DNA from 2 places in the Pseudoxanthomonas sp. UTMC 1351 genome. Region 1 is predicted to be linked to the other one. Evidence: predicted binding sites of a transcription regulator. Region 1 holds the regulator's gene; the other holds the start of a gene.
The links. The regulator FliA, encoded in region 1, starts transcription of late flagellar genes. The targets are predictions, from matches to a motif close to TAAAGTTTNNCNNNCNNNGGCCGATAA.
Positions count from the first base shown of each region.

Region 2: a site for FliA is predicted at 1,670-1,696, ahead of flgM (flagellar biosynthesis anti-sigma factor FlgM). Genes of this name have one in related genera too.

Region 1 is NZ_JAVGJT010000030.1:11,152-15,565, forward strand. Features, by position in the region: gene AB6O04_RS17195 (chemotaxis protein CheA) at 1-739, opposite strand, end outside; gene AB6O04_RS17200 (protein phosphatase CheZ) at 996-1,607, opposite strand; gene AB6O04_RS17205 (chemotaxis response regulator CheY) at 1,607-1,987, opposite strand; gene AB6O04_RS17210 (RNA polymerase sigma factor FliA) at 2,199-2,948, opposite strand; partial or broken gene AB6O04_RS17215 (MinD/ParA family protein) at 2,945-3,757, opposite strand; gene flhF (flagellar biosynthesis protein FlhF) at 3,813-4,414, opposite strand, start outside.
Region 2 is NZ_JAVGJT010000035.1:1,447-5,860, forward strand. Features, by position in the region: gene AB6O04_RS18775 (chemotaxis protein) at 1-526, opposite strand, end outside; gene flgA (flagellar basal body P-ring formation chaperone FlgA) at 870-1,484, shown strand; gene flgM (flagellar biosynthesis anti-sigma factor FlgM) at 1,737-2,045, shown strand; gene AB6O04_RS18790 (flagellar protein FlgN) at 2,042-2,392, shown strand; gene AB6O04_RS18795 (ATP-binding protein) at 2,689-3,861, shown strand; gene AB6O04_RS18800 (GIY-YIG nuclease family protein) at 4,179-4,414, opposite strand, start outside.

The DNA.
Region 1 (4,414 bases):
CGATGGCATCGAGGCGCTTGGTGTCGACGCGGATGGTTTGTTCGGCTTCGGCAGTGGGGCGGGCGGCCGGCTTGGCCGCGGTACTCGGCGTAGCCGGTGCCGCTGGCCTGGGCGGGGGCGGTGTGACCGCTGTCTGCGCACCGGGTGCGGCGCCGCCATGCAGTTGGTCCAACAGCGCTTCGAATTCGTCGTCGTCGATCAGATCGCCGGAGGGGGAGCGCGTCGCCGCGATCGGTGCCGCGGGCTTGCCGCTGTTGCCCTGCAGCTGGTCCAGCAGCGCTTCGAATTCATCGTCGTCGATCAGATCGCTTGCACCAGCGGCAGGTGCGGGCGTGATTGCGGCGGCTTTTGCCGCAGGCGCCACGTGCACGTCGAATTGCTCGATCAGCGAAGCAGGCGCGTGCGGCGGTTCTTCGCCCGCTGCCACGGCGTCCAACATGCGCTGCAGATAATCCAGCGATTGCTGCGCGGCGTCGAAGTGATGCGGTTCCAGCGTTGCCTTGCCCGCGCGCACGGTGCCAAGTGCCTCTTCGGCCGCGTGGCACAGATTGACCATGGCATGGATCGCCAGGAACCCGGCGCCGCCTTTCAGGGTGTGGAATCCGCGGAACACCGCGTTGAGTTGCTGGCTGTCGCGCGGATCGTGCTCCAGCGTGACCAGCTGTTCCCCCAGGCGATCGAGGATTTCCTGAGCTTCGATCAGGAAGTCGGCGGCGATTTCGGGGCTGACAGCGGACATGAGGGAGAGGGTGGAGATTCCGGTGGTGAAGAGTGGCTTGGTTGAATGCAGTGCGGCGTTATTGTTGTTGCTCGTCATCCCAGCGAACGCTGGGACCCATTTTGCTGTTGCTCTGCTCTTTGTCTCAGGACTGTTAGCAAGGCAACGGCAAGATCAAAATAGATCCCAGCGTTCGCTGGGATGACGTCGAGATTGATGGGAACGTTCGATCAGCCGCTCTTCACCATTCCCCATTCTCAATTCCCTATCCCCGCCCTTAAAGCCCCAATCCCGACAACAAATCATCCGCGTCGCCCTGTGAAAACGCGTTGCGGTCCAGACCAGCAACGGCCGGGCCGGCCAGATCTGAACCCTTGGGTTTTTCCGGTGGCGGCAGGCCAAGCGCATGGAAGCCTTCGTGGACACGGCGAACGATGCCGGCGACGCGGCGGATGATCTGGCCAGTGAGGTCCTGGTAGCTTTGGGCCAGCGCCATTTCCGACAGGCCGTTGCGTATCTGGTCGACCAGTTGCGTCTGGTCGGCGCTCAGCGGCGTGGCTTTCAATTGATCGGCCACTGCGCGGCATTGCTCGGCCAGGTCCAGCGTCTTGTGGCTGGCCTGTTCGGTCATGGCTACCACGTGATCCAGGCGCGCACAGGCATCGTCCAATTCGCTGCCGTGGGCCGGCGGCAGTTCGCCCAGCGTCTGCGCCAGTTCGCGGGCCAGCCGGCCCAATCCCTGCATCATCGGCTGTGTGCGCCACGCGGCGATGGCATCCAGTTCACGCCGCCAGCCGGCTTCGTCGCCTTGTTCAAGCGCATCCAGCGCATGCTGGAGTTTTTCCACCAACACACTGCGCGCGGCAGTGACTTCCGCAGGTGCGTTCATCAGGCTGCCGCTCCCAGCCGTTCGAAGATCTTGCCGAGCTTTTCTTCCAGCGTTTGCGCGGTGAATGGCTTGATGATGTAGCCGTTGACGCCCGCCTGCGCGGCTTCGATGATCTGCTCGCGCTTGGCTTCGGCGGTGACCATCAGTACCGGCAACGCCTTGAAGCGGTCATCGGCGCGGATCGCGCGCAACAACTCGATGCCGGTCATGCCCGGCATGTTCCAGTCGGTCACCACGAAATCGAATGGGGCCTGCGCCAGCACCGCCAGGGCGCTGTTGCCGTCTTCGGCTTCGGCAGTGTTGGTGTAGCCCAGATCGTTGAGCAGATTCTTGATGATGCGGCGCATCGTCGAAAAATCGTCCACGATCAGGATGCGCATGTTCTTGTTAGCGGTCACGAATTGCTCCGGTGAAGCGAGGGTGAGGCAGGTCTTGACGGTTTATCGGCCGATGGTTCGAAAAATTTAGGAGAGCGGAAACGGGGAACGGGGAACCGGGAATGAAAGATTCCTTCCATCCGAAGGTCCAAGAACTTTCGGCTAGCGTGAACAGGTCATTCCCTGTTCCCTGTTCCCTGTTTCCCGCTCCAACTCACTCATCCTCCAACCCCGCATCCGCACTCTCAAACACATGCAGCCGGCCGCGCAGGCGGACCATGGCCTGGCCGTGGATCTGGCAGACGCGGGATTCGCTGACGCCCAGTACGGCGCCGATTTCCTTCAGGTTCAATTCCTGTTCGTAGTACATCGACAGCACCAGTTGCTCGCGCTCGGGGAGTTGGCCGATGGCCTTGACCAGCGATTCACGGAACTCGCTGCGTTCCAGCAGATGCTGGGGCGAGGGGCCGCCGGTCTTGCTGGTGTTGGGTTCGCCGTGGTCGTCCACGTGCGACTCCAGGCTGAGGACCTGGCCGCGTGAGGCGTCTTCCAGCAGGCGCAGGTATTCGGGCAGCGGGATTTCCATGGCTGCGGCCACTTCCGTGGCTATGGCGGCGCGGCCGGTGCGCTGTTCGATTTCGCGGACGGTCGCGGCGGCCTGGCGGGCGCGGCGGTGTACCGAGCGCGGTACCCAATCGCCGCGGCGGATCTCGTCGATCATGGAACCGCGGATGCGGATCGACGCGTAGGTTTCGAACGAGGCGCCTTGTTCGGCGTCGTAGCTGCGCGAGGCTTCGATCAGGCCGATCATGCCGGCCTGAATCAAGTCGTCCACTTCGACGCTGGCGGGTAGCCGCGCCGCCAGGTGGTGCGCGATGCGGCGGACCAGATCCGCGTGGGTCGTCACCACATCGGTGGCGGCGCTGCGTTGCACGGCTTTGTATTGGGCGGTGGCGGTGTTCATGCGGCGATGCCCCGGCTGATCATGCGCTCGACAAAAAATTCCACGTTGCCGCGAGCGCCGGCCGGCGGTTGCCAGCGGGCGGTCATGCGGGCGATTTCATTGATGGCGCGTGCGGAGGGGCTGCCCGGGTAGGCTTTGACCACCGCCTGCTGGCGCTGCACGGCGCGGCGCAGCCAATCGTCCTGGGGTACCGCGCCCAGATAGTGCAGGGCGACGTCACCGAGGAAGCGTTCGCAGACGCGCGCCAGTTTTTCGTACAGCTTCCGGCCTTCGTTGGGGTCACGCACCATGTTGGCGATGACGTGCACGCGGTCCACGCCGCGTTCGCGCGACAGCACCTTGATCAACGCGTACGCGTCGGTGATGGAAGCCGGTTCGTCGCACACGACCACCACGGTGTCCTGCGCGGCCTGGCAAAAGGTCAGCACGCTGTCGGTGATGCCGGCGGCAGTGTCCACCACCATCACATCCAGTGCGCGCTGCAATTCAGAAAAGACATTGACCAAACCGACGTGTTCGGCCGGTTGCAGTTCCGCCATGTGCCGGAATCCCGACGACGCCGGGACGATCATCAGTCCGTCCGGTCCTTCGACTACCACGTCTTCCAGCGTGCAGCGGCCGGCGACCAGATCGGCCAGGGTGAATTTGGGCGACAACCCCAGCAGTACGTCGACGTTGGCAAGGCCGAGGTCGGCATCCATCAGCAGGGTGCGCTTGCCGAGTTCGGCCAGCGACACCGCCAGGTTCACCGATACGTTGGTCTTGCCTACGCCGCCCTTGCCGCCGGTGACGGCAATCACCCGGACCGGATGGAACGCGCCAGCGACAGGCGGCGTGCCGCGTGGATTGGTTTGCAGCAGATGGTCAGGCGACATGGCTGGCCTCGGTCACGACTTGCTCCGCTTCTCTTTTGAGTTGATCCAGTCGCAACACCAGGTGCGCGCTGTTGGCGCGATGCAGGTCCTGCGGCACGCGTTGGCCGTCGGTGACCCAGGTCATCGGCAATTGGTGGTCGACCACGACGGACAGCGCGCTGCCCAGACGGCCGGTTTCATCCAGCTTGGTCAGCACCACGCCTTGGGGATTGGCGCCACTGAAGCGGCGGACCACTTCGTCCAGATCGCCAAAATGGGAATTGGCCGGCAGCACCAGCAAGGTATGCACCTTGCCGGCCGATCGCAGCCAGTTGAGCTGGCCGACCAGGTTCTTGTCGCGCTGGCCCAGGCCGGCGGTGTCGATCAAAACCAGTTTGTAGTCGCGCAGGCGTTCCAGCGTTTGCGCCAGGCTGACATCGCTATCCGCCTCGTGCACGGCGATGCCCAGTTGCCGGCCGTAGCTGTGCAACTGTTCACGGCCGCCAACACGGATGGTGTCGGTGGTGACCAGCGCCACATCGCGCGCGTTGTGCTTGGCGGCGAACGCAGCGGCCAGCTTGGCGATGGTGGTGGTCTTGCCGGCACCGGTGG
Region 2 (4,414 bases), on a different contig from region 1:
GCAGTGCCATCTCCGGTGCCAGCGGAGCATCCATGCGCGCCTGCGAGATATCCGCCAGCACGCTTTCGACGTCGATCACCTGGATCAATTCGCCCTGGAAACGCGTTACCGCGGTGAGATAACTGCTCTCGGCACCGAGTTCCGGCGGCGGATGGATATCTTCCACGGCGATGTTGACGATGCGTTCCACGCCGCTGACCAGGAATCCCTGCACGGAGCGGTTGAATTCGGTCACCACCAGATAATTGGGTGCGTGTGCCGGGTCGGGATCGCGTTCCGGGTGGCGGATGCTCAGGCCCAGGTCCAGCACAGGAATGGAGCGTCCGCGCACGTCGGCTACGCCGGTGAATTCGGTGGGCAAGCCGGGCAGTTGGAACAAGGGCGGGCGCCGCAGGACTTCCTGCACCTTGAAGACGTTGACGCCAAAAAGCTGACGCCCGCCCAGGCGGAACAGGAGCAGGGCGAGCCGGTTGTGGCCGGCCAGACGGGTCCGCTGGTCGATGCGGTTGAGCAGGTCTTCAGTCATGGACGGGATATCGGCTGGGAAGGATTCCACTTGAGGGGCGATGGAGGTAGAAGAAATCCCGGTTGAGAAATTCCTGTAGGAGCGGCGTCCCGCCGCGAGCTCTTTCTGTCAGATCGCGATAAAAGCAAGAGCTCGCGGCGGGACGCCGCTCCTACAACAGCAAAAGCCGCGACGTAAGGAAAGTCCCCGAAGACCGTACAAATCCCCACGGCAGCGTTTTGCGGAAACACGGCGACGGCGGGGCCGGATCCGCCCGTTGGTACACCGCTTGCATCCACTTCCGCCAATGAACCGACCGAGACCGCCCATGCTGCGTTTTGCGATTGCCCTGGTCGGGCTGTTGATGGCGTTCGCCGTTGAGGCGACGGATTTCCAGTCGGTGGATTCGATCAAGGCTGCCGCCTTGGGTGCATTGGCGCCGGGGACCGAAGCGGAAGCGACCTTGGACACCGCATTGCGGTTGCCGCGCTGCCAGGAGGCGCTTAGCGCTCGCGTCAACGGTTCCAATTCGGTGGAAGTCAGTTGTCCGCAGGCCGCCGGTTGGCGGTTGTTCGTGCCGGTTCGCATCCGTCGCAGCCAGACGGTGCTGGTGTTGAGTCGGGGAATCGGCGCAGGTCAGCCAATCACCGCGGATGCTTTCGTCGCCGAAACCCGCGACGCCAGCCGCATCGTGGGCGCGGCCATTGCCGATCCCGCGCAGGCGGTGGGGCAGGTGGCACGACGTACACTTTCGGCGGGCACGGTGCTGAGCTCCAGTGATTTGGTTGCGCCGCGCCTGATTCGCCGCGGCGACAACGTGGCGCTGGTTTCCCGCCGTGGTGGGTTGGAAGTCCGCATGGCCGGCAAGGCCCTGGGCGATGCTGGCGAGAACGAACGGGTGATGGTGGAAAACCTCTCTTCCCGCCGCGTGATCCAAGGCACGGTCGGGCCGGGCGGCGACATCTGGGTGAGTCGATGAACAGGTTCGGCTGCATGAACAACATTGTTCTAAAGTTCCTTTCCCGGCGGCCGATACAGAGGGCGAGAGACCAGGGAGCGGTTGCCAGAGACCAGGGCCAGAGACCAGAGACAAGCGAAAGCGAAGGCAAGATCGCTCTCGCTTTTCCCTAGCCTCTGGCCCCCGACCTCTGGTCTCCGCCCCACTAAAGCTTCCACCCCCGCCGCCGATAACCTCAATGAATCCCGTTACAGGCAATAGGTAGAACTCCTTATGAGCCAGAAAATCGAAGGCACACCTCCGGCCGCTCTCCGTAGCACCGGACCCGTGGGAGGCCGCGTGGCGACTTCCGGTGCCGACCGTTCGCGGCCGGTGGAAGCCAGTGAAGGCGGCGACAGCCTGCGCCTGACCGGTGAAGCGGCCAGCCTGCAAGCCATGCAACGCGAGCTGTCCTCGGCTTCGGCTGTCGATAACGCCCGCGTACAGTCCATCCGTGAAGCGCTGCAAGCCGGCACCTACAAAGTCGATGCGCAGGCGATTGCCGACCGCATGCTAGACCTGGAAAGCCAGCTGGGCGCATGAGCGCGGTCCTGGACCAGTCGCTGGAGCGCCTGGCCGCCGCGCTCAGCGAAGAGCGGCGCGCCATCCTGGAACACGATGTGGAAGCGCTCATCCGCTCCACCCAGGAAAAGCTCGAGTCTTTACGCTCGATCGAGAAACTTGTACCCCCCGCCGCGCCCGCCGATTTCGAATCGCGCCTGGCCGCGCTGGCGGAAGCCAATCACGCCAACGGCGCACTGCTGGCCCGCCGCCGCCGCGAGGTCAACTGGGCGCTGCGCCATCTGGGCCGTAGCGAAAGCGCCGGGGCCTACGATGCCCATGGCCAGACCAATACCGTGAAGGCTACGCGGTCGCTTGCGGTCGTCTGAAAGCAAGAGCAAATCCCCCTCGATCCCCCTTTATTAAAGGGGGAGGCCAAGCAACAGCCTTTCGGCTCCCGGCTCCCGGCTCCCGGCTCCCGGCTCCCGGCTCCCGGCTCCCGGCTCCCGATTCCCGATTCCCGGCCCAGCGTCAAAAACGCGACGCCGTCGCTTGCCGCGCCTGGGGCGGTTACGGATACTGCCGTCTCGGCAAGCAGCGTTGATCCACAGGCACAATCGTGAGCGTCCCCCTTTCCCATCCCGCGGCCAGCGACCGTCTCGCGGACAGTCCCTCGTTCGAGGACATGCGGGCACTTAGTGAGCTGATGGACGATGGTGTGCTGCTGTGCCAGGGCATGAGGCGTCCGCTGCACGCCAATTCCGCCGCCCGCGCACTGGTGCCCGATGCCGACGAACCGCTGCAGGCGTTGGTGGATCTGATTCCCGCGCAGGCCCGTCTGGTCGCCCGGCAGACCGGCAGTTGGAACGGCGATCTGGCATTCGATGATGGCCGCATCCTGCAGGTGCGCGTCTATCTGCATCAGAACCCTGCTGGCGGTTACTGCCTGGTGCTGTTCCATGACGTCAGCGAAGCGCACGCACGCCAACAAGAGCTCCAACGGCGTCATGCGCAGTTGCGCCAGACCCTGGTGCGACTGGCCGGTACCCAGGAACAACTGCTGCAGTCGGAGAAAATGGCATCCATTGGCCAACTGGCCGCCGGCGTGGCGCACGAAATCAACAATCCCATCGGTTATGTGCATTCGAATCTGGGTTCGCTGCAGGAATACCTGCACAGCCTGTTTTCGTTGATCGAGATGTACGAACGCGCGTTGCGCGCACCTGATCCCAAGGCGCTGCTGCCCGAGATCGACGACATGCGCGCGCGCTACGACATCGACTTCATTAGCGGCGATCTGCCGCAGCTGATGGCCGAATCGCGTGAAGGCATTGAGCGGGTGACGCAGATCGTCCGCAATCTCAAGGATTTCTCCTATTCCGGGCGCGAGGATTCGTGGAAATCGACCGACCTGCATGCCGGTCTGGATTCCACCATCAACATCATCTGGAACGAACTGAAGTACAAGGTCACCCTGGAAAAGCGCTACGGCAAGCTGCCGCTGGTGCAATGCCTTCCGTCCGAGCTCAACCAGGTGTTCATGAACATCCTGCTCAATGCCGGCCACGCCATCAAGGAACGCGGCAAGATCACGCTGACCACGGGCGCGGCGGCGGACGAAGTCTGGCTGGAAATCGAGGACACCGGCGGCGGTATTCCGGAAGACATCCAACAGCGCATCTTCGATCCATTCTTCACCACCAAACCGGTGGGCAGTGGCACTGGGTTGGGCCTGTCGATTTCCTACGGTATCGTCAAGAAGCACAACGGCCGCATCGAAGTGCGCAGCACGCCGGGCGAAGGCTCCTGCTTCCGTATTACCTTGCCGATCCGGCAGCCGGGGCGTAGCGACATTTGAGGCCTCGTGGCCTTGTCTCCATGTAGAGCGACGGCTTGACCCGCCATTCGGCGGTTAAAGGCCAACAGCCGAATGGCGGGTCAATCCGCGATGAAGCTTTACCGGTAGAGCCTCGTCGCGACTTACGTCGCTCCCACGCGTCGGGGTTCCCGGTCGTTCACCGCTAGAGCTCCTAGCGTGATTCAAAGTGTCGCGCGCAGGGGCCAATACTTAGCGATGCTTCCTTGTGGGAGCGACGTAAGTCGCGACCGTAAGCGTCGACTGCACGGAAAGCGTCGCAACTCACATCGCTCCCACACGTTAGGGCATCCGGCCATTCACTGCTCGAAATAACCCAGCTTCTTCGCCCGCGGCAGCTGCTTAAGTTCCCACTCCGCACGCGCGGCGGCGCTGTGATCGGGATATGCCTTGCTGGCCAACAAACGTAACGGCGGGTTGGCGCGGGTGTATTTGGCGCCGGTGCCATTGGCGTGCGCCTGGTATCGCGCTACCACGTCACGCGCGATACCGGCGTAGTACGCGCCGCCACGGCATTCGATCAGGTACAGGTACC